DNA from 2 places in the Geodermatophilus sp. URMC 63 genome. Region 2 is predicted to be linked to the other one. Evidence: predicted binding sites of a transcription regulator. Region 2 holds the regulator's gene; the other holds the start of a gene.
The links. Region 2 encodes LexA, which represses DNA repair genes until DNA is damaged. Its sites were predicted from a motif close to TCGAACANNTGTTCGA; they were not measured.

Region 1 (11,856 bases), 550 kb from region 2:
CGCGGGCGAGCAGCAGGGGGATCGCCAGCTCGGCGTCGGTGAGCGAGCCGTGGTAGCCGACCAGCCGGCTGGGGCCGGGCTCGGTGATGCCTGCGGTCATCGCCCACGGGCCGCGGGCCAGCGCGACGACGTCGCCGATGCGGGCGGCCAGCCCGCCGTCGACGGGGCCGAAGACGCCGCTGGCCACCGCCTCCTCGCGGCTGGTGACCCAGGCGCGGTCGCCGAGGACGCCGCGCCAGGCGTCGAGGACGTCGTCGGCCGCGCCGGGGACGGCGTGCACGTAGCGGGCGCGGGGCTCGCCGGCCAGCAGGGCGACGCCGTCGAGGAGCACGGGCTCCTCGTCGAGGTCAACGCGGGTGTGCGGGGGGACGTCGAGCATGCCGTGGTCGGCGGTGACCAGCAGGGCGGCGTCGTCGGGCAGGCCGGCGAGCACCTGCTCCACCAGTCGGTCGACCAGGGCGAGCTGCAGCCGCCAGCTCTGGGAGTCCAGCCCGCGGACGTGCCCGGTCAGGTCGAGCTCGGGCGTGTAGCCGTAGACCAGGCCGGCCGGCGCCGCGGCCAGGGACTGCAGGACCACCGCGGCGAGGTCGCCGGCGCCGACCGTGCCGGAGTAGCCGGCGCCGCGGTAGGCCGCCGTGCTCAGGCCCGAGCCCCGGTAGGCGTAGGGCGCGACGGCGGTGACCGGGACGCCGGCCGCGGCGAGCTGCTCGAAGACCGTCGGCCGGGCCTGCCACACCGCGGGGTCGGGGTCGTCGGCCCACTGCACGTGGTTGAGGGTGCGGTCCTCGCCGGGCACGGCGGTGACGAAACCCAGGACGCCGTGCCCGCCCGGGGGGACGCCGGTGCCCAGGGTGGTGAGGCTGACCGGGGTGGTGCTCGGGCAGGGGGCGGCGAGATCGCCGGCGGGGGTGGCCAGGCCGGCGAGCACCGGGGCGAGCGCGGCGTGCGCGCGCAGCAGGTGCGCGCCGAGCCCGTCGACGAGCAGGACGGCGACCCGGCGGGCGCCGACCAGGGCCGCGGTGAGACCGAGCGGGTCGGGCGGCAGGTCGCCGCGGTCGACGGGGACGCCGAGGGCCGCGGCCACGCCGGGCAGGACGTCGGCGAGGGTGGCGGCGCCGTAGGCGGGGCGGGTGAGGCCGGGTGGCAGCGGAAGGACCTCGTCCTCCCCACCCTTCGCGAGCTCAGGGCGGGCCCCGGGACGAGGCCGACTCGGACTGGACATCAGGGGCGGGTCGCCAGCACGTGCAGGCCGGTGGCGACGTCGCGGTAGGGCGAGGTGCCGGCCAGCGCGAGCTCGAGGCGGCGGACGGCCTCGGGGTCGGCGCCGGAGGCGGCGTCGAGCAGGTCGGTGACGACAGCGACCCCGCGCCAGGCGCCCGGCTGCAGGCCGGCGTCGGCGACGAGGGCGAGCAGGTCGCCGGGGCCGAAGCGGCGGCGGGCCGGGCGGGTGCGGCCGGGGGCGGGGTCGCGGTCCTCGAGCAGCGCGAGGGCCTCCTTGGGGTGCCCACCGAGGGCGCGGGCGAGGACGGCGCCGGCACGGTTGGCGGTGGCGATGCTCACCTGGCCGCCGGGGCGCAGCGCGCGGGTGATCTCGCGCAGGGTGGCCGCGGGGTCGTCGACGACCTCGAGCACCGAGTGGCACAGGGCGAGGTCGTACCCGTCGTCCCCCGCGTGGTCGTCGAGGGGCAGCTCGTGCAGCAGGTCGCCGTCGCCCTGCAGTCCGCGCACGCGGTCACCGACGCCGGCGGTCTGCGCGCGCCGCTGGAGTGTGGCCAGGGCGTCGGCGCTGGGGTCGACGACGGTGACCTGGTGGCCGAGGCGGGCGAGCGGGACGGCGAAGACGCCGCTGCCGCCGCCGACGTCGAGCACCCGCAGCGTGCCGCCGGCGCCGACGAGCGGGTCGAGCGCGGCCCACACCGCGGCGGTCCGGACGGGCAACTGCTCGCCGGTGGACGGGGCGGGGGCGCTCACCCCGCCGACCCTACTGGCGGGCGGGCGGACCCACCGGGCGCACGCCGGGCCCCCTGCAGGGAGCCGATCAGGCCGGGACGCGGTCGGCGGCCTCGCGCAGGTCCTCGACGACGATCTTGCGCATCCGCAGCATCGCCTGGGTGGCGCGCTGGGCCCGGCCGGGGTCGGGGTCGCCGACCAGGGTGAACAGCTCGACCGGGATCACCTGCCAGGAGACGCCGAAGCGGTCCTTGAGCCAGCCGCACTGGCTCTCCTCGCCGCCGTCGGTCAGCCGTGACCAGTAGTGGTCGACCTCGTCCTGGTCGGCGCACATGATCTGGAAGGAGATCGCCTCGGTGAAGGCGAACTCCGGGCCGCCGTTGAGGCCGACGTAGTCGTGCCCGTCGAGGGTGAAGCTCACGGTCATGGCGGTGCCCTCGGGCACTGGCATGTCGGGGCCGTAGCGGGTGACCTGGGTGATCGAGGAGTTCGGGAAGACCGACGTGTAGTGCTCCGCGGCCTCCTCGGCGCGGCCGTCGAACCACAGGCACGGGATCTGCTTCGGCATGGCTGATGCTCCTCCTGCTCCTGTCGGCTGGGTGCCGGCGTCGAGGAGTAGACCGCGCGGCGCGGCCGGAGTCATCGGTCTCCGGGACGCCGCCCGGCGGTCGCCCGCGCGGGTCGGTCGTGGAGCAGCAGCGGCGAGACCCCGACGGCGACCGGCGTGTCGGCACCGCGACCCCGTGATCACCGGCTGGAGCGGCGGGGCCGGCACGTCAGTGGCCGGAGCTGCCGGGGCTGGAGTGCCACAGTTTGCGGGGCGCGGCGGCCGCGGCGCGGCGGGCGGCGGTCGCGGCGTCGTCCCCGGCCGGCTTCACGTCGGCGTAGGGCGACATCCGGAAGCCGGTGGGGTGCACGAGCACCGGCCGGACCACCACCGGCCGGGCACCGTGCGAGGCCGCCGCCCCGGCGATGGCCTGCTCGGTGTACTCCCCCGGCGCGGCCATGTGCTCGGCCACCGCGGCCGGGCCGCCGGTCTCCCACGCCTCGTGCAGCGCCGGCAGCTCCCACGCCCCGGTGGCCCGGATCGACACCCCGCGCGGGCCGGTGCGCCGCAGCACCCCGCGGATCACCAGCAGCCAGGAGTGGAACACCGTCGCGGCGTAGGGCCCCTGCACGTCCTCGAAGAAGGTCGAGTCGGTACAGCCGGTGCCGTCGTCGAGGGTCACGAACACCACCCGGCGCCCCGAGCGGATCGGCGGCGTCTGCGTGGCCACCTTGACCCCGGCGACCAGCACCTCGGCGCCGCTGCGGCTGCCGAGCAGCTCACCGGCCGGCACCGCGCCGATCGCGGCGAGGAAGGGCCGGTAGAAGTCGACGACGTGCCGGCTGGCGTCCAGCCCGAGCACCTCCAGCTCGGCGCGCACCAGCTCGGCGTCGGTGAACTCGGGCAGCCCCGACCCCGCGCCCCAGGACGGCGTCGTCTCCGGGCCGCCCTCGTCCGGAGCCTCGTCCGGGCCACCCTCGTCACGGGTGTCGTCACCGGGCAGCTCCAGGCCGAGCAGGTCGAGGCTGAGCTGTCCCACCGAGCCGGCCCGCGCCCCGCTGCGGCTCCACCGGTCGAGCTCGCCGATCTGCAGCAGCAGGTCGCGGCGGGTCACCGACCCGCGGGCGCGGGTGGGCCGGCCGGCCTCCCGGTCGCGCACGCCGAAGCCGTAGAGGGAGTCGAACCCGCCGGCCAGCACCAGCCGCTCGACCACCGGGCGCGACACTGACGCGCGCGTCCAGAAGTCGGCGAGCGACCGGTACGGCTGCCCGGCGACGACCCGCGCCACCTCGTCGTCGGAGATGCCCTTGACGTCGGAGAGCGCCAGCCGGATGCCGTAGCGGGAGGGGTCGGGCATGGCCGCCGGCATCCACTCCGGCCGCCGCCAGTCGGTCCGCCGGTCGGCCGCGGCCAGCCGTTCCACCCGGTAGCTGCCGGCTGAGGCGTTGACGTCGAGGCCCAGCACCCGGACGCCGAAGTTGCGGGCGTCGTCGAGGATCAGCCGCTTGGGGTACATCCCCGGGTCGTGGGTGAGCACCCCGGCCAGGAAGGCCGCCGGGTGGTGGGTCTTGAGCCACGCCGACTGGTAGGTGGGCAGCGCGAACGCCGCGGCGTGGGCCTTGCAGAAGCCGAACGAGCCGAAGGCGACCAGCACCTCCCACACCCTCTCGACCACCTCGACCGGGTAGTGCCGCAGCGCCTCCGGCACGAACCAGGCGCGCACCTCCGGGTGCAGCTCCCGGTCGCCCAGCGCCCGGCGGGCCTCGTCGGCCTGGGCCAGGTCGCAGCCGGTCATCCGCGCCACGATCTGCAGAACCTGCTCGTGGAAGACCACGACGCCGGCGGTCTCGCGCAGGAACGGCTCGAGGTCGGGGTGCGGGTAGACCGGGTCGCGCCAGCCGTTCCGGGCCAGCAGGAACGGCGTCACCATGTCGCTCTTGACCGGGCCGGGCCGGAACAGCGAGATGTCGACGACGATGTCCTCGAACGTCTCGGGCCCGAACTTGCCGACCAGCTCGCGCTGCCCCGGCGACTCGATCTGGAACATGCCGAGGGTCCGGGTGCTGCGGATCAGCTCGAAGGTCGTCGGGTCGTCGCGCGGGATCGCGTCGACGTCGACGATCTCGCCGTCGACCCGGGCCACCTCGTCGAGGGCGTGCGCGATCGCCGACTGCATCCGGATGCCCAGCAGGTCGAGCTTGAGCAGCCCGAGCTCCTCGACGTCGTCCTTGTCGAACTGGCTCATCGGGTAGCCGAGGTAGCTGCTCTCCACCGGGGTGCGGTCGAGCAGCGTCGCGTCGGACAGCAGCACCCCGCACGGGTGCAGGGCGATGTGCCGGGGCAGGCCGTCGAGGCGGGCGACGAGGTCGAAGAGCAGGTCCAGGTCGCCGGTGCCCCCACCCCGCCGCGAGCCCAGCCGGCTGGCCCGCAGCTCCGGCAGGTCGCGCAGCGCCGCGTGCACCTGGTCGGCCCGGACGTGCGGGAATGCCTTGGCGACGGCGTCGACCTCGGCCGGCGGCAGCCCGAGCGCGGCGCCGACGTCGCGGATGGCGTGCCGCACCCGGTAGGTGTCCATCATCGAGATGCAGCTGACCCGGTGGGCCCCGAAGCGGTCGATCACCGCGTCGTAGACCTCCATCCGCCGGGCGGACTCCACGTCGATGTCGACGTCGGGCAGCTGGTGGCGCAGCGGGGAGAGGAAGCGCTCCATGAGCAGGCCGTAGCGGATCGGGTCGACGTCGGAGATGCCCAGCAGGTAGGTGACCAGGCTGCCGGCACCCGACCCCCGGGCGGCGGCGCGCACCCGCAGGCTCCTGATGAGGTCGACCACGTCGGCCACGGTGAGGAAGTAGGACGGGTAGCCGAGGGAGTCGATGACGGCGAGCTCGTCGTCCAGCCGCCGCCGCACCCGCTCCGTCGGCGCCGTCCCGCGCCGGCCCAGCCCCGCCTCGCAGCGGGCGCGCAGCACCTGCGAGGGGCTCATCCCCCGCTCGCCGGGCGCGGTGACCACGTCGAGCTCGGGGTAGCGCACCGAGCCCACGCCCAGGTCGCCGGTGACGTCGACGGCGCACTGCTCGGCCAGCCGGGCGGTGCGCTCGAGCAGCCGCAGCGCGGCGTCGCGGTCGGGACCGGCGAGGTCCGCGGCGACCTCGGCCATCTCCTTGCCCGACTTCAGGTACCCCTCGGCGGTGCGCCGGTCGACGTGCCGGGTGTCGAGGGCGACCAGCCGCCGGGAGGCGTCGAGGACGTCGGCGGTGGGCGCGTCGAGGGCGTCGACGTACCGGACGGCGTTGGTGAGCACCACCGGCACGCCCTCCTCGGTGGCGAAGCGCAGGAGCCGCTGCGCGCGGGAGCGGTCGCCCTGCCCGCGGTGGTGCACCAGCTCGACCACCAGCGAGCCGGGGCTGAACACCGAGCGCCACGCGGACAGCCGGGCGGCAGCGACGTCGGCGCGCCCGGTCGCGAGCGCCCGGCCCACCGGTGAGTCGGGCCCGAGCACCGCGACCAGCCCGGGAGTGTGCTCGGCGGCCATCGCCAGGGAGGCCACCGGCTCGCCGCGGGTGCCGCGCAGGTGGGTGGCGCTGGTCAGCCGGCACAGCGACCGCCAGCCGGCGCCGTCGCGGGCGAGGAAGGTGACCCGCGGCAGCCGCGGGTCGACGCTCGCCCCACCGCGCGCCGGGCTGCGCCGTGCCGGGGACCCCGCGGGAGCACCCCGTCCCGCCGCACCCCGCCCCGCCGCGCCTCGCCCCGCTGCGCCCGGACGCCCCGCTCTGCGCGCGGACAGCTCGTCGTCCTCACCCAGCACGTGCGCCCGGGCCGGCGGCACAGCCGTGTCCACCGACGGGGCGACCGCGAGGTCGACCCCGAACAGCGGCCGCAGCCCCGCCGAGCGGCAGGCGAGCGCGAACTTCACCGCGCCGTAGAGGCCGTCACGGTCGGTCAGCGCCAGCGCCGTCATGCCGTGCTCGGCGGCGCGCGCCACCAGGTCGACGGGGTGGTTGGCCCCGTACCGCAGGGAGTACCCGGAGGCGACGTGCAGGTGGACGAAGGGGTCGCCGGTCACCGCCCGCGCGCGGGACGGTGGGCGGTGCCCCCGACCACGCGGGGCCGCGGAGCGGGCTCGGGCGTGCCGGCGAGCAGGTCCTCGACCACGGCGAGGAAGGAGCCGACGTCACGGACCAGGTCGTCGGCCTCCCGCTCGGTGACCGCGCGGGACAACCCGGCCTCGGCGGCGGCCCGCTTGCCCGCGCCGGCGGCGAAGAAGGTGGCCCACTCCCCCAGCTCGGGGGCGACCTGACCGAGCAGCACCCAGGCACTGCGCGGCCGGCGACGGCCGCCCTCCGGCCGGGTGCGGGCGGCGAGGACCGCCGCGGCCGCCCGCAGCGCACCCAGGTGGGCGGTGGCGTAGCGATCGCGCGCGTCGGTGGCGCGGGCGGCCTCGCCCAGCGCCCGGGTGGCCTGGCCGAGCAGCTGCGCCGCGGCCGCCGGCAGCGGCGGCGGGAGGGGCAGCTGGTCGGCCATCTCACGGGTCAGCGCGTGCGCGGCGCCCATCAGTCGTGCACCCGCACGAGCGACCACTGGTTGTCGGCGGCGTCCCAGGACAGGTCGTAGACGCCGGCGAAGCTCATCCGCGACCGCCCGGCCCGCACCGCCTCCACCCGGAAGACCTCGCGGGCCGCGACCAGGTCGGCCGAGGCGCCGCCGGGGGTGCCGGCGGGCCGCTGCCACCAGGGCGCGGTCTCCACCCACGAGTCGAGCAGCTCGCCGACGACGTAGCGCCACTGGCCGCGCCAGAACTGCGCGGGGCCGAGCGGACCCCGCTCGACCAGCACCTCCTCGCCGACCCGCTCGCCGACCTCACCCAGCACCCGGCTCATGCCCGACTCCCCACCCCGTGCCCCTGATCGGTCGCCACCGCCCCGGGCGGGGAAGGTCCCGAGAGCGGTGACGACCGTTCGAACGCGTGTTCGAACGAGTCGAGTACACCCGACCCCGCTCGTCGCGTCAAGCCGGACCCGCCCGGGAGGAGGACCGCCTCGCCACCTCCCCCTCCGGGCCCCTCCGTGCGCGCGGGACGGTACGGCGGGGCACCGACAGCGGTGGCAGGATCGGCCCCATGAGCCGCCCCACCCACCCCCGGGTGGCCGTGTTCGCCGACCTCCTCGCCGAGGCGGGCGCCGGCGGGCGGGTCCACGAGCTCCCGTCCGGCGCCCACACCGCCGCCGAGGCCGCCGCGGCGCTGGGCGTCCCCGTGGGGGCGATAGCCAACAGCCTGGTGTTCGACGTCGGCGGCGCGCCGCTGCTGGTGCTCACCAGCGGCGCCCACCGGGTCGACGTCGCCAGGGTCGCCGCGCTGCTGGGCGTCCCCCGGGTCGCGCGCGCCTCGGCCGACTTCGTCCGCGAGCACACCGGCCAGCCCATCGGCGGGGTGTCCCCCCTCGGGCACCCCGCGCCGATCGGCACGCTGGTCGACGTCGAGCTGGCCCGCCACGAGCGCGTCTGGGCCGCGGCCGGGCACCCGTCCGCGGTCTTCCCCACCACCTACGACGAGCTGCTGCGGCTGACCGCCGGCACCGCCGCCGAGGTCGGCGACGGCCCGACCCAGGCCGCCCGGGCGGAGGACGCCACGAGCACCGGGGCCACGAGCACCGGGGCCACGAGCACCGGGATCGGGCGCACCGGGATCGGGCGCACCGGGATCGTGGCCACCGAGACCACCAGCACCGAGACCACCTCCGGCCCCGCCGCCGCGGTGGCTCCGTGAGCGAGGAGGGAACCGTGACCGGCACGACACCCGCGACGCGGGTGACCGAGCTCCCCGTCGGCTGGCTGCGCGACCACATGCACGAGGCGCTGTCCATCTACGGCGAGGCGATGGGCTACGACGCCTCGGTGGTGGCCGGCCGCTACGGCTACGCCGTCCAGCACACCGAGCGCCCGGGGTTCCGCGCCGTCGGCGCCTTCGCGGCCGCGCCCACCACGGACGCGCCGTCCGGCGAGCAGCTCGTCGGCTTCGGGTACGGCTACCTCGTCGCCCCCGGGCAGTGGTGGCACGACCAGGTGCGCGCGGCACTGGACCGGCGCACCGCCAAGCGCTGGCTGCCCGGCGCCTTCGAGGTGTGCGAGCTGCACGTCCACCCCCAGGCGCAGAGCCGCGGACTGGGCCGCCGGCTGCTGCACGCGCTGGTCGAGGGCGTCCCGGCGCCGGCCGCGCTGCTGTCCACGCCCGACGCCGACACCAAGGCCTTCCGGCTGTACCACGCCGACGGGTTCGTCGACCTCGCCCGCGGACACCACTTCCCCGGCGACTCCCGCCCCTTCGCCATCCTCGGCGCCCGGCTGCCCCTGCGGCCGGTCCCCGGCTCCTGAGCGTGCGGGAGCCGGACCGGGCCGTCGACGCCGTCGTCGTCGGCGCGGGGCACAACGGGCTGGTCGCCGCCTGCTACCTGGCCCGCGCGGGGCTCACCGTCGAGGTGGTCGAGCGCGACGACGTCCTCGGCGGGGCGGTGTCCACGGTGGAGCGCTGGCCGGGCGTCCGGGTCGACCGCGGCTCGAGCGCGCACGTCATTGTCCGGCACAGTGGCGTCGTCGAGGAGCTCGACCTCGCAGCAGCCGGGCTGCGCTACCTCGACTGCGACCCGTGGGGCTTCGCGCCCGCGCCGGTCCCCGGCGATCCCGGTCCCGACGGCCGGCCGCTGGTCCTCTCCGTCGACCTCGACGCCACCTGCGCCTCGATCGCCGCCGCCTGCGGGAAGGACGACGCGGCCGCCTACCGCCGGTTCGTCGGCGTCTGGGGGCCGCGCAGCCGCGCCGTCGTCGACTCCTTCGGCCGCCGTCCCACGCCGCTCGGGCTGGCCCGCGCCTTCTGGCCGCTCGGGGCGCCGACCGGTGACACCCCGCGTACGCCCGGCGGCGACCTCGCCGTCGACTTCCTCGGCTCCGGCGACGCGCTGCTCGACCGCTGGTTCGGCAGCGAGCGGCTCAAGGCGGCGCTGGCCTGGTTCGGCGCCCAGTCCGGGCCGCCGATGAGCGAGCCGGGCACCGCGGCGATGGTCGCCTGGGTCGCCCTGCTGCACGACGTCCCGCCGGGGCACCCGGTGGGTGGCTCGGGCGGGCTGACCGCGGCGCTGCGGCGCCGGCTGGAGTCCGACGGCGGGCGGGTCACCCTCGGCGACGGCGCCGCGCGGCTGCTCGTCGACGACGAGCGGGTCACCGGCGTCGAGACCGTCTCCGGACGGCGGCTCACCGCGCCGGTCGTCGTCGCCGCCTGCCACGTGCTGGCCACCCGCGACCTCGCCGGGGAGTCCGCCCCGCCCGCGCTGGCCGGCGCCGCGCCGCCGGTGGGCAACGGCTTCGGCCTGGTGCTGCGCTGCCTCACCGACGCGCTGCCGGCCTACCCCGGCGTCGACCCGGCCGTGTCGGCGGCGGGCCTGCAGCTGCTGTGCACCGACCGGGCGCAGCTGGCCGCCGCGCACGGCGACTGGCTGGCCGGCAGGCTGCCCCGCGAGCCGGTGCCGCTGGCGATGTCGTTCTCCGCCAGCGACGACAGCCTCGCCCCGCCCGGGCAGCACGTGGTCACCGTGTGGGGGCAGTGGTACCCCTACGACCTCGCCGACGGCGGCGACTGGGACGACCTCGCCGAGGCCGAGGCGAAGCGGCTGGTGGACGCCGTCGACCGCTTCGCCCCCGGCTTCGCCGACTCGGTGCAGCAGGTGTACGTGCAGACGCCGCTGCTGCTGGAACGGGAACTGTCGCTGCTGCGTGGCAACGTCATGCACGTGGAGATGGGGCTGGCCAGCATGTTCGCCTTCCGGCCGACGCCGGCGCTGGCGGGCTACCGGGTGCCCGGCCTCGCGGGTCTCTACCTGGCCGGCGCCTCCACCCACCCCGGCGGCGGGGTGTCGGGCAACTCCGGCCGGACGGCGGCGCGCGCGGTGCTCGCCGACCGCCGCCCGCTGGCCCGGGCGCGCGCCGCAGCGGGCCGGGCGGTCCGCGCGGCCCGCTCACGGTGAGCGCGGCGACGGCGGCGGCGCGGTGGGCGCCGGCACCCGCCGCGCGGCTGCCGCTGGTCCTCGCCGTGGCGCTCGTGCTGGCCGCCATCGCCTACCCGCTCACCGACGGGGGCGGCCGCGACGCCGTCTCCTGGACCATCGTGCTGCTGGGGTCGGCGGTGTCGGTGACGTCGGCGGCCGCGGCCCACGGCGCACGGACCGGGGTGGCGCTGCTCGCGCTGGTGGCGGTCACCGCCGTCGTCTTCGAGGCGGTCGGGCTGGCCACCGGGTTCCCCTACGGGCCCTACGGCTACAGCGGCGCGCTGGGGCCCACGCTGCTCGGCGTCCCGTTCCTCGTGCCGCTCGCCTGGCTGATGATGGCCTGGCCGAGCCGGGTCCTCGCGGCCGTGCTCACCCGCCGGGTCCGGCCCGGGCGACGGCGTGCCGCGCGGGTCGTCGTCGCCGCGGCGGTGTTCGCCGGGTGGGACGTCGTGCTCGACCCGCAGCTCGTGCAGGCCGGCTACTGGATCTGGGCACAGCCGCGGCCGGGGCTCCCCGGCATCGACACCGTGCCGCTGACCAACCTCGGCGGCTGGCTGCTGGCCGGGCTGGTGCTCATGACGCTGCTCGACCTCGCCGTCGCCCGCACCGCGCGGCCCGGCGGGCGGCGCACCGACGTCGTCGACGCCGCACCGCTGCTGGTCATCGCCTGGATGGTGGCCGGCGGCGCGCTCGCCCACGCCGTCTGGCTCGACCTGCCGGGATCGGCGGCCTGGGGGGCGGCGCTGTCGGCGGTCGTGCTGGCGGTGCTCGCGGTGCAGGCCCGCCGCCGGTGAGCGGCCCGGTCGTCCGGGTCCTGTCCGGCCTGGCGGTCGCCGGAGCGGCGCACGCCGCGGTCAACGCCGGCCTGCTGCGCCGCGCGCCGGCCGACCCACCCGAGGTCGCCCGGCCGGTCACCGTCGTCGTCCCGGTGCGGGACGAGGCGGCGCAGGTGGGCGGCTGCCTGGCCGCGGTCCTGGCCTCGCGCGGCGTGCCGCGGCTGCGGGTGGTCGTCGTCGACGACGGCTCCACCGACGGCACCGCCGACGTCGTCCGGTCCGTCGCCGACCCCCGGGTGCGGCTGGTCACCGCCCCACCCCCGCCGGCGGGCTGGCTGGGCAAGCCGCACGCCTGCTGGGTGGGCGCGCGGACGGCGCAGGACGACGGGTACCTCGTCTTCGTCGACGCCGACGTCCGCCTGGCCCCCGACGCCGTGGCCGCCGCGGTCTGGCTGCTCGACGCGCACGGCCTGGACCTGGTCTCGCCCTGGCCGCGTCCGGTGGCCGGCACCCTGGCCGAGCGGCTGGTGCAGCCGCTGTCGCCGTGGCT
Region 2 (11,856 bases):
CTGCTGCGGTGAGCAGCACCCCCGTCGTCCGCCCGGCTGCGTCCCAGTCGGTGGCCTTCTGCCCGTGCCCGCCGCTGCTGCTCCCCGCCGTCGCCGGGCGCGCGGCCGAGGAGACCGCCGGCCTGCGGGCGGCCTGCGCCGAGGCGGTCGACGCGGTGCTCGCCGCCCGGCCCGAGCTGGTCGTGGTCGTGGGGCCCGGCGCGGAGGGCCGGTACGGGCGCGGGGACGCCGGTGACCTGCGCGGTTTCGGCGTCGACGTCGAGGTGCCGCTGTCCGGCGGGGTGCGCCCGGGAGGCCGCCGCATGCCGCCGGCCCTCACCGTCGGGGCGGCGCTGCTGTCCGCCGCCGGGTACACGGGGGAGTGCGTCGGTGTCGGGCCGGAGGAGCTGGCCGCGGTCGTGGCGGGGGTGCCCGGGCCGGTCGGGGTGGTGGCCATGGGTGACGGCTCGGCCCGACGCAGCGTCAAGGCCCCCGGGCACCTGGACGCCGCGGCCGCGCCCTTCGACGCCGCCGTCGCCGCCGCACTGGCCGCGGGAGACGCCGCCGCGCTGGCCGCGCTCGATACCGCGGAGGGACGGCGGCTGCTGGCCGCCGGCGTGCCCGTCTGGCGCGGCGTGGGGGCGCTGCTGGCGGGGCGGCCCGTGACCGCGCGGCTCCTGGCCGAGGAGGCCCCGTACGGGGTCGGCTACCTGGTGGCCGTGTGGGAGGCGCGGTGACCGGCCTGCCGCCCGTGGTCGCCGTCGTCGGGCCCACCGCCACCGGGAAGACGGCGCTGTCGGTCGCGCTGGCCCGGCGCCTCGGCGGCGAGGTGGTCAACGCCGACTCCATGCAGCTCTACCGCGGCATGGACGTCGGCACCGCCAAGCCCGACGCCACCGAACGGCAGGACGTGCCCCACCACCTGCTCGACGTGTGGCACGTCCGCGAGGCCGCCTCGGTGGCCGAGTACGCCCGGCTGGCCCGCGCCGAGGTCGACCGGCTGCGCGCCGCCGGGGTGGTGCCGCTGCTGGTCGGCGGCTCGGGCCTGTACGTGCGCGCCGTCCTCGACGACCTGGAGTTCCCCGGCACCGACCCGGCGGTCCGCGCCCGGCTGGAGGCCGAGCTGGCCGACGCCGGCGCGGCCGAGATGCACGCCCGCCTCGCCGCCGTCGACCCGGCAGCCGCGGCGGCGGTGCTGCCGAGCAACGGACGGCGGATCGTGCGCGCGCTGGAGGTGGTCGAACTGACCGGGCGGCCCTTCCGCGCCACGCTGCCCGAACCCAGGCCGCACTACCCGGCCGTCGTCGTCGGCCTGGACCGGGAGCCGGCCGAGCTCGACGCCCGGGTGGCCGAGCGGGTGGACCGGATGTGGGCGGCGGGCTTCGTCGCCGAGGTCGCGGCGCTCGCCGCCGACGGCCTGCGCGAGGGACCGACGGCGTCCCGCGCGCTCGGCTACGCCCAGGTGCTCGCGCAGCTCGACGGCACGCTCACCGCCGCCGAGGCCCGCGAGCGGACGGTCACCACCACCCGGCGCTTCGTCCGGCGGCAGCGCTCGTGGTTCCGCCGCGACGCGACCACCACCTGGTTCGACGCCGCCCGCCCCGACCTCCCCGACGCCGTCGAGGAGCTGCTCACCGGCCGTACGATCGGGCGGTGAGCGACCGGTTCCTCCTCGGGCACGGCACCGAGAACGACTTCGTCGTCCTGCCCGACCCCGACGGGGACCGCTGGCCGGAGGACCGCCTCGACGCCGCCCTGGTGCAGCGGCTGTGCGAGCGCCGCGCCGGCCTCGGCGGCGACGGCGTGCTGCGGGTGGCGCGCAGCCGGCACGTGCCCGACGCCGCCGCCGTCCTCGGCGCCGACCTCGACCGCTGCGAGTGGTTCATGGACCACCGCAACGCTGACGGCTCGTACGCGGAGATGTGCGGCAACGGCGTCCGGCTGTTCCTGCACGTGCTGGTCGCCGAGGGGCTGCTGGACCGCGCGGCCTGCGCCGACGGCGTCCTGGTGGGCACCCGCGGCGGGCCGCGCCGGGTGGGCGCCGGGGCCGACGGCACGTACTGGGTGGACATGGGTCCGGCCCGGCCCTTCGGTCGCAGTGCGGCGACCGTGGCGGGGCGGGTGTTCCCCGGCCAGGCCGTCTCGATGGGCAACCCGCACCTGGTCTGCGCCACCGACGCCGACCTCGACGCCCTGGACCTCACCGCGCAACCCGTGTTCGACGCGGGCGTGTTCCCCGAGGGCGTCAACGTCGAGTTCGTCCAGGTGCTCGCCCGGCCGGCCGAGGGCGCCGACGCCCACGTCCGGCTGCGGGTGCACGAGCGCGGCGTGGGGGAGACCCGCTCCTGCGGCACCGGCGCCTGCGCCACCGCCTACGCCGCCCTGGCCGGCGGGTCCGACGGGCCGCAGCACGGCACGGTCGTCGTCGACGTCCCCGGCGGGCGGCTGACGGTCGACGTCTCCCCGGAGACGACGGTGCTGCACGGCCCCGCCGTCGTCGTCGCGACGGGGCAGCTCACCCGGGAGTGGCTCGGCTCCTAGGGGGTGTCCGGGGTGTCGGCGCGGGTCTCGGGCTCGTCGGTCGGCGCCTCGGGCTTGTCGCCGGGGCCCACGTTCCCGGTGCCGCGGGGCTTGCCGGCCCCGGTGTCCTGGTCGGCGCCGCCGAAGAGGTTGCGCGGCACCTCCAGACCGACCGGGTCGCGGCCGGGGTCGTCGGTGCCCTCGCTGCTGCTGGTGCTCACGGGTGCCTCCCTGGATCGTGGTCGTCGTCTCGCCCGTACCCGGCTCCCCGCGGGATGCACCTGACCCGTTCCGGTGTTGTTCCGGCCGTATGACGACTGCAGAGACGACAACCCAGGTGACCGTGGACGGCGTGCGTGTCACGCTGGACCCGATGACGACCGCACAGAACCGCGCCGTGCTCGCGGACGCGCAGGACCGGGCCGAGCGCGCGCAGGCCGCCCGTCCCGCCCCGGCCGGCCAGTGGGACGACGACGACACGACCGGCTCCTACGACCTCGAGGCCCGTGGCGCGCTGCGCCGGGTGGCGGGGCTGTCCACCGAGCTCGCCGACATCAGCGAGGTCGAGTACCGGCAGCTGCGCCTCGAGCGGGTCGTCCTCGTCGGCGTCTGGACCGAGGGCACCCAGGCCGACGCCGACCGGTCGCTGGCCGAGCTCGCCGCGCTGGCCGAGACCGCCGGCTCGGAGGTCCTGGAGGCCGTGAGCCAGCGGCGCGACAAGCCCGACGCCGGTACCTACGTCGGCTCGGGCAAGGCCGCCGAGATCCGCGACATCGTCGCCGCCAGCGGCGCCGACACGGTGATCTGCGACGGGGAGCTGACCCCGGGCCAGCTCAACGCGCTGGAGAAGATCCTCAAGGTCAAGGTGGTCGACCGGACCGCGCTGATCCTCGACATCTTCGCCCAGCACGCCACCAGCCGGGAGGGCAAGGCCCAGGTCGAGCTGGCGCAGATGCAGTACATGCTGCCGCGCCTGCGCGGCTGGGGTGAGTCGCTGTCCCGGCAGGCCGGTGGCCGCGTCGCCGGCGGTGGCGGCATCGGCACCCGCGGTCCCGGTGAGACCAAGATCGAGACCGACCGCCGGCGGATCCGGTCGCGGGTGAGCAGGCTGCGTCGCGAGATCGCCGGCATGGCGACCGCGCGCGCGACCCAGCGCTCGGGCCGCGACCGCCACGCCGTGCCGAGCGTGGCCATCGCCGGGTACACCAACGCGGGCAAGTCCAGCCTGCTCAACCGGCTGACCGGCGCCGGCGTGCTGGTGGAGAACGCGCTGTTCGCCACCCTCGACCCGACGGTGCGGCGTGCGCAGTCGCCCGAGGGCCGCGAGTACACGCTCACCGACACCGTCGGCTTCGTGCGGCACCTGCCGCACCAGCTCGTCGACGCCTTCCGGTCGACGCTCGAGGAGGTGGCCGGTGCCGACCTGCTGCTGCACGTCGTCGACGGCTCCGACCCCGACCCGCTCGGCCAGATCGACGCGGTGCACGTGGTGCTGCAGGAGATCGACGCCGCGGCGGTGCCCGAGCTGATCGTCGTCAACAAGGTCGACGCCATGACCGAGGACGACGTGCTGACCCTGCGCCGCGCCCTGCCGGGCGCGGTCTGGGTCTCGGCCCGCACCGGCGAGGGCATCGAGCGGCTGCGCGAGATCGTCGCGACCCGGCTGCCGCACCCGGACGTCGAGGTCGAGGTGCTCGTGCCCTACGACCGCGGTGACCTGGTCGCCCGCGTCCACCGCGACGGCGAGGTGCTCAGCGAGCAGCACGAGGCGTCGGGGACCCGGCTCTCCGCGCGGGTGGACGGCGGCCTGGCCGCCGCCCTCGAGCGGTTCGCCGTGCCCGTCGGCTGACCGGTCCTCCCCGCTCCCGCCGCCCGGGTGCCCGGCTCCGCGCCGGGCCCCGGGCGGCTCGCCGTCCGCCCTCGCTGTCCGCCCTCGCCGTCCGCCTCGCCGCCGGGCGGCCGAGGTCACGGACGGGTCACGGGCCGGTACCGTGACCCGATGACCAGCGGCGTGGTGCGGCGCCGGGACGGCGCACCGGCCGGGGACGGGCCCGGCGAGCCCGCCGCCCTGCCCGGCCGCGTGGTCACCCCCGGCCGCCCGCCGTGGTGGCTGCTGCTCGGCGCCTTCCTCGTCGCGTCCGCCGTCACCGTGGACCTGCTCAGCCGCGGCTACCTCGAGTGGGTCGACCTGCGGGTCTCCGAGGTGGTCAGCGGCTGGGACCTGCGCGACTCCCCGGCCTACTGGCCGGTCTGGGCGGTCACCCAGATCGGCGGGCGCGGCACCATCCTCGCGGTGCTGGCCGTCCTGGTCGGCTGGCTGTGCGTGCGGCGGCGGACGCTGCTCCCGCTGGTGCGGGTCCTCACCGCGCTGGCGCTGCTCACCGTCGTCGTCTACGCGTTCAAGTTCGGCACCGGGCGCACCGCCCCGGCCTACCCGGGGTCGTTCTTCCACCGCGACGGGGCCTCCTATCCCTCCGGGCACGTGGCCAACGCCGTGCTCATGTGGGGGGTGGCCCGCTGGCAGGCGGTCGAGTACCGGCTGGGTCCGCGGGTGCAGCGCACGCTGTGGTGGCTCAGCGTGCTCGGGCCGGTGGCCGCCGGTGTGGCCATGGTGTCGCTGGACTTCCACTGGGTGACCGACGCGGTGGTCGGCGCGGCCGTCGGCCTCCTGCTGCTGGGCGTGGTTCACGCACTGGACGCAGCCGTGCTGTCACGCTGGCCTCGTGCGCGAGCCGGCCGTCCGTCCGCGCGGTCGTGACGCGCGTCGCGGGCCCGTTCCCGGCCGTCGCAGGGCCCGCCGCGGGGTGGCCGCCCGCGTCTACCTGGCCCTGACGCCGGCCCTGGCACTGGCCGTGACGCTGGCCGGTGCGCCGTCCGCCGGTGCCGAGGAGCCGGCCGCGGGGTCCGTCCGCTGCCAGGTCACCGATCCGCGGCTGGCCGAGCTGTCCGGTCTGGTCGACGTCGGTGACCGGCTGGTGGCGACGGCCGACGGCGGCGACCAGGTGGCGGTGTACGTGCTGGACGACACCTGCCAGGTCGTCGACGTCGTGACCGCCCCGCTGGACCCCTACGACCCCGAGGACCTCGCGGTCGGCCCGGACGGCACGGTCTGGCTGGCCGACACCGGGGACAACAACGGCACCCGGGCCACCGTCGCGCTCATCGCCCTGCGTCCCGACGGCGCCACCGCGCTGTACCGGCTGACCTATCCCGACGGCGCGCACGACGCCGAGGCGCTGCTGCTGGCCCCGGACGGCACCCCGTACGTGGTCACCAAGGAGGTCCTGGGCGCCAGCCACGTCTACCGGCCGGCCGCGCCGCTGGTCGACGGCGGCACCGTCGGGCTGGCCGACGTCGGCACGGTGTCCTTCACGCTGACCGGCACGCCCGGCGGCCCGGTCGGGCGTGCCGGCCAGTTGCTGGTCACCGGTGGCGCGGTCGCGCGCGACGGCAGCCGGATCGCGCTGCGGACCTACACCGACGCCTACGTCTGGCCGCTGGCCGGCTCCGACGTCCCGGGCGCGCTGGCCGGCGAGCCCGTGCGCGTCGCGCTGCCCGCGGAGCCACAGGGGGAGGCGGTCGCCTTCACCGCCGACGGCGGCGCGCTGCTCGTCGCCGGGGAGGGCGTGCCCGGCGACGTCACGCTGGTCCCGGTGCCGGCTGCCACCGCCGCCTCGACGCCGGCTGCGCCGTCGGCCCCGGCCGACCCGTCGCTGGCGGGACTGCTCTCCGGCGACGGTGGCGGCCCCTCGCCGGTCACCGCCGGGCTGGTGGCCGCTGCCGTCGCGGCCGTCCTCGTCTGGATCGGCGGGCGGCTGTGCCGGCGGCGCGACCTGGCCGGCCCGCCCGTCGGTCGCTGACCGGCCGACCCGCCCCCACGGGGTGGCCGGCCGGCGAGCGGTGCGGGGTCAGACCCGGCGCAGCACCGTGACGACACGGCCGAGGATGGTCGCCTCGTCGCCCGGGATCGGCTCGTACGCCGGGTTGTGCGGCAGCAGCCACACGTGCCCGTCGCGGCGCTTGTAGGTCTTCACCGTGGCCTCGCCCTCGAGCATCGCGGCCACGATCTCACCGTTCTCCGCGGTGGGCTGCTGGCGCACGACGACCCAGTCGCCGTCGCAGATGGCCGCGTCGACCATCGAGTCACCGGCGACGCGCAGCATGAACAGCGTGCCCTCGCCGACCAGCTCGCGGGGGAGGGGGAACACGTCCTCGACCGCCTGCTCGGCGAGCACCGGGCCACCGGCGGCGATCCGGCCGACCAGGGGCACGTAGGTGGGCGTACCGGTGTCGGCCGCGGAGGCGCCGGCGGGGGCGCCGGTGGGGGCAGCGGCGGGAGCGGCGGCCTCGCCCGGCGTCTCACCGGGCAGCCGGACGTCGAGCGCTCGGGGGCGGTTGGGGTCGCGCCGCAGCCAGCCCTTCTTCTGCAGCACCGAGAGCTGGTGGGCGACCGACGACGCGGAGGACAGGCCGACGGCCTCGCCGATCTCGCGCACCGAGGGCGGGTAGCCGCGGCGCTCGATCGAGTCGCGGATGACCTCGAGCACCCGGCGCTGCCGCTGCGTCAGGCCGTCGCCGGCCTCCGTGCGGTCGGGGAAGGTGCGGACCGCGCCGGTCTCCTCCCCACCCGCGCCGCTGCCCGCGCGGCGGGACGTCCCGCCGGTGCGTGTGCGCTGGCCGGTCCCGCTCGTGCCCGCCACGTCTCCTCCTCGCCGGCCGTGTCGCCACGGCCCTCGTGTCCTGCTCCTGCCCGGCCGCGGCTCCTCGTTCGGGACCGCCGGCCGGACGGGACCGCCTCGGCGCCCGGAGGCGACGGCGGACGGGTGCTGGTCGGACGGTAGCGCCTCGGAGCCGGTACTTCAAACGTGTGTTCGAAATCGCCGGGAGGTGTCGGGGTCGACCCCGTCGGCGGGTTGCGCTAGGAATCGCACAGGCGTTCGATCGAACAGGCGTTCGACCGGATGACACCGACGAGGAGGAGTGGTCATGGGCACCGTGCGGCAGGACGTGCTGGAGTTCGACGCGACGGTCCAGGTCCCGTGGCGGCCGTCGCTCCGGTCCGCGGCCGGTGGCGGTGTCGGTGCCGGTGGCGGAGGTGTGGCGGCTGTCGACCGCCCGGCCCGGCCGGCAGCGCCCGGAGCCCTGCCGGGCTCCGGCCCGCGTGTCGGCGGGCACCTGCGCCCCGTCCCCGACCACCCGGCCGCCGCGGGCGTGCGCACCGCCGGGCCGGCCTCCGAGCGGCCCGGCGCCCGGCGCGACCCGGCCCGTCCGAGCGGGCGGCCGCTGCGTTCCGGTACCACCGGTGGCCCCGTCCGCGGCGGCTGCGCGCCGGCCGCCGTGCGGCTGACCCGGCGGGGGCGGCGCCTCGTCGCCGTGCTCGCCCTCGGCGGAGCGGTCGGCCTGGGCGCCTGGCTCGCGCCGCTGGTGGGCGGTGCCGGCGGCGGCCTGCGGCTCGCGGGGGAGAGCAGCGTCGTCGTCGAGCCGGGCGACACGGTGTGGTCGATCGCGGGGGAGGTCGCCGCGGACGGGGACGACGTGCGCGTCGTGGTCGACGCCATCGAGGAGCTCAACGACCTCCGCGGCTCGTCCGTCGTGCCCGGGCAGGTCCTGCAGTTGCCGTGAGCGCCGGCTGCGGGGCGGCCGGGTCGGCCGCCGAGCTCCGGCAGACATGGACGAGAGGGCGGCGGCGAGTTCGTCAACCCTCCGCGCGAGGTCGCTCACGGACCGGAGCCTCGCCGGCACCTACGGTCGAGGACGTGTCAGCAGCCGTGAGCAGCCGGGCCGCAGTCGTCTTCCGCTCGCCGCAGGACGTCGAGGTGTGCGTGGACGGCGGCTGGGCTCCCGGCGCCATGCTGGGCTGGCGGCACGACGAACGCGGCGGCTGCCAGGCGCAGGTGCGGTGGCGCGACGGAGGCGAGCCGACCTGGGTCGACCTCGCCGGTGTGCGCCTGCCCGAGCGGCACCTGTCCCTCGCGCACACCGGGACGCCGGCCGAGTCACCGACCGCCGACACCGGCGATCGCGACCGGCAGGACGGCTCACCCCGTCCCGACGCGACCGTCGTGATGGCCGCGGTGCAGCCGGCACGCCGCACGTTCCGTGCCGGCCGCCGGCACGGCGCCGACGGCACCGCCGAGCAGCCCGCCGTCGGGTCCGCCGCAGCGGGCCGCCACCGGGCGCCCGCCGACGGGTCCGCCGGTGCAGGCCGGCACCGGGCGCTCACCGCCGAGATGTCGGCGGTCGCCGTCGGCACCCCCGCCGTTCCGGACGGCTCCGGCGCCTCCGCGGGGTCCTCCGCAGCGTCCTCCGCTGAGGTCGGGGAGCCGGACCTGCTGACCCGCCCGATCCGCCTGAACGACCTGGCGTCCCACCCGCGCGGCGGGCGTCCCGCCGTCCGCCGCCCGGTCTGAGCTCTCCGTCCCGGCGTCCTCGCCGGTCGCGGCAGGTCCGGGTCCCGGTACCGGGCGGGGCCTCCGCGAGCGCCTCCACCGCCGACCGACCCGCCCTCCGGCGGTGCCCGTGCGCGCGTTCCATACGCCCCTTCCACCCTCTCCCGCACGCCGACACGCGGGGGCCCTCGGCGTGTCGTGTGACGGGTGGGAATCATGCTCGCGCCTGGTCACCGGTGGGTTGCGAGCACATCTCGGTGGAAGAGACACGCCCGCGTTCGGCTTGCAGATGTAGTGGAGCCCGGCCTAGGGTCCCCCTACATCTAGTAGTTGCTTCAACGGGAGTCCTCCACAGGTCGTCCTCAGGACTTCCCCGTGGCATCCACCGGATGTCCCCAGGGGGGTCCACAGACGCGACCCCGAGGGGCGATCAGCGGTCGCCGGCGCGGCCGCCCGGGACCGGTCACCGGTCCCGGGCGACGGGCCGGTCGCGGAGGGAGGTGAACCGCAGTGCGCTGCCCGTTCTGCCACAACCCCGACAGCCGGGTGATCGACTCGCGCGAGGCCGACGAGGGGGCCACCACCCGCCGTCGCCGGTCGTGCCCGGCCTGCGGTCGCCGTTTCACCACGGTGGAGGAGGCGGTCCTCGCCGTCGTCAAGCGCAGCGGCGTCAGCGAGCCGTTCAACCGGGCCAAGGTCGTCGCCGGCGTCCGCCGGGCCTGCCAGGGCCGGCCGGTCGACGAGGACCAGTTGCAGCAGCTCGCCCAGCAGGTGGAGGACGCCATCCGCGCCAGCGGGGCGGCCGAGGTCCCCAGCCACGAGGTGGGGCTGGCCATCCTGCGGCCGCTGCGGGAGCTCGACGAGGTGGCCTACCTCCGCTTCGCCAGCGTCTACCGCGCCTTCACCTCGCTGGAGGACTTCGAGAAGGCGATCACCGAGCTGCGGGCCCGCCACCTCGCCGGCGGCACCCCACCGCTGCCCGGCATGCAGCTGGACCCACCGCCGCGCCGCCGCGGCGGCGGGCGCAGCCAGCCCGCGGCCGACCGGACCGCCACCTGACCGCACCCCGTCCCGACCGCCGGCAGCACTGCCGGACACCCGAGCACGCCAGGAACGTCAGCACCACCCGCTAGAACGAGTGCGGCTCTTCCCCAGCCGCCGACCACTCCACGAGGGAGAGCTCTGTGACCGAGACCGAGGACCGCTTGTCAGGCCGCACGCGTCGCGCCCCCGCCAAGGCGCCGACCAGGGGGAAAGGCCTAAAGGTCAAGCGGGTCTACACCACCGCCGGGGTGCACCCCTACGACGAGGTGACCTGGGAGCGGCGCGACGTCGTCATGACCAACTGGCGGGACGGCTCGGTCAACTTCGAGCAGCGCGGCGTGGAGTTCCCCGCCGAGTGGAGCATCAACGCCACCAACATCGTCACCACGAAGTACTTCCGCGGCGCCGTCGGCACCCCGCAGCGGGAGAGCAGCCTGCGCCAGCTCATCGACCGGGTGGTGCTCACCTACGGCGCGGCCGGCCGCGAGCACGGCTACTTCGCCAGCGAGGGCGACGCGGAGGTCTTCGAGCACGAGCTGACCTGGATGCTGCTGCACCAGGTGTTCAGCTTCAACAGTCCCGTCTGGTTCAACGTCGGCACCAGCGCCCCGCAGCAGGTCAGCGCCTGCTTCATCCTCGCCGTCGACGACACGATGGACTCGATCCTCAACTGGTACCGCGAGGAGGGGCTGATCTTCAAGGGCGGCTCCGGCGCCGGCCTGAACCTCTCCCGCATCCGCTCGTCGAAGGAGCTGCTGTCCTCCGGCGGCACCGCCTCGGGCCCGGTCAGCTTCATGCGCGGCGCCGACGCCTCCGCCGGGACGATCAAGTCCGGTGGCGCCACCCGCCGCGCGGCCAAGATGGTCGTCCTCGACATCGACCACCCCGACGTCGAGGAGTTCATCGATACCAAGGCGCGCGAGGAGGACAAGATCCGCGCGCTGCGCGACGCCGGGTACGACATGGACCTCGGTGGCAAGGACATCACCAGCGTCCAGTACCAGAACGCCAACAACTCCGTGCGCGTCTCCGACGAGTTCATGCGCGCGGTGGAGGACGGCACCGGCTTCGGCCTGCGCTCGCGCCTCGACGGCTCGGTCATCGAGACCGTCGACGCCAAGGACCTCTTCCGCAAGGTCACGAAGGCCGCCTGGGAGTGCGCCGACCCCGGCATCCAGTACGACGACACGATCAACGACTGGCACACCAACCCCGAGACGGGCCGGATCAACGCGTCCAACCCCTGCTCGGAGTACATGAGCCTGGACAACAGCTCGTGCAACCTCGCGTCGCTGAACCTGATGAAGTTCCTCAACGACGACGGGACCTTCGACGCCAAGACCTTCGTCAAGGCCGTCGAGCTGGTCATCACGGCGATGGACATCTCGATCTGCTTCGCCGACTTCCCGACCGAGCCGATCGGGGACACCACCCGCGCCTACCGGCAGCTGGGCATCGGCTACGCCAACCTCGGCGCGCTGCTGATGGCCACCGGGCACGCCTACGACTCGCGCGGGGGCCAGACGCTGGCCGCGGCGATCACCTCGCTGATGACCGGCACCGCCTACCGCCGCTCGGCCGAGCTCGCCGGCATCGTCGGCGCCTACGACGGCTACGCCCGCAACGCCGACGCCCACGCCCGGGTGATGCGCAAGCACGCCGCGGCCAACGACGCCATCCGCCCGGTGGGCGCCGACGACGCCGACGTGCTGCGGGTCGCCACCGCCCAGTGGCAGGACTGCCTGGAGCTCGGCGCCGACAACGGCTGGCGCAACGCGCAGGCCTCGGTGCTGGCCCCCACCGGCACCATCGGCTTCATGATGGACTGCGACACGACCGGCATCGAGCCGGACTTCTCGCTGGTCAAGTACAAGAAGCTGGTCGGCGGCGGGTCCATGCAGATCGTCAACCAGACGGTCCCGCG

Region 1: a site for LexA is predicted at 7,453-7,468, ahead of ACWIZO_RS23565 (DUF6504 family protein). Genes of this name have one in related genera too.

What each region holds. Positions count from the first base shown of each region.
Region 1 is NZ_CP199956.1:4,846,661-4,858,516, forward strand. It holds gene ACWIZO_RS23540 (alkaline phosphatase family protein) at 1-1,222, opposite strand, end outside; gene ACWIZO_RS23545 (class I SAM-dependent methyltransferase) at 1,222-1,971, opposite strand; gene ACWIZO_RS23550 (VOC family protein) at 2,039-2,518, opposite strand; gene ACWIZO_RS23555 (DNA polymerase III subunit alpha) at 2,727-6,560, opposite strand; gene ACWIZO_RS23560 (SAV_6107 family HEPN domain-containing protein) at 6,557-7,048, opposite strand; gene ACWIZO_RS23565 (DUF6504 family protein) at 7,048-7,374, opposite strand; gene ACWIZO_RS23570 (YbaK/EbsC family protein) at 7,614-8,261, shown strand; gene ACWIZO_RS23575 (GNAT family N-acetyltransferase) at 8,276-8,866, shown strand; gene ACWIZO_RS23580 (phytoene desaturase family protein) at 8,869-10,509, shown strand; gene ACWIZO_RS23585 (carotenoid biosynthesis protein) at 10,506-11,324, shown strand; gene ACWIZO_RS23590 (glycosyltransferase) at 11,321-11,856, shown strand, end outside.
Region 2 is NZ_CP199956.1:5,399,126-5,410,981, reverse strand. It holds gene ACWIZO_RS26205 (hypothetical protein) at 9-716, shown strand; gene miaA (tRNA (adenosine(37)-N6)-dimethylallyltransferase MiaA) at 713-1,636, shown strand; gene dapF (diaminopimelate epimerase) at 1,633-2,520, shown strand; gene ACWIZO_RS26190 (hypothetical protein) at 2,517-2,720, opposite strand; gene hflX (GTPase HflX) at 2,873-4,348, shown strand; gene ACWIZO_RS26180 (phosphatase PAP2 family protein) at 4,499-5,257, shown strand; gene ACWIZO_RS26175 (hypothetical protein) at 5,304-6,359, shown strand; gene lexA (transcriptional repressor LexA) at 6,408-7,199, opposite strand; gene ACWIZO_RS26165 (LysM peptidoglycan-binding domain-containing protein) at 7,486-8,121, shown strand; gene ACWIZO_RS26160 (hypothetical protein) at 8,256-8,909, shown strand; gene nrdR (transcriptional regulator NrdR) at 9,399-9,947, shown strand; gene ACWIZO_RS26150 (vitamin B12-dependent ribonucleotide reductase) at 10,073-11,856, shown strand, end outside.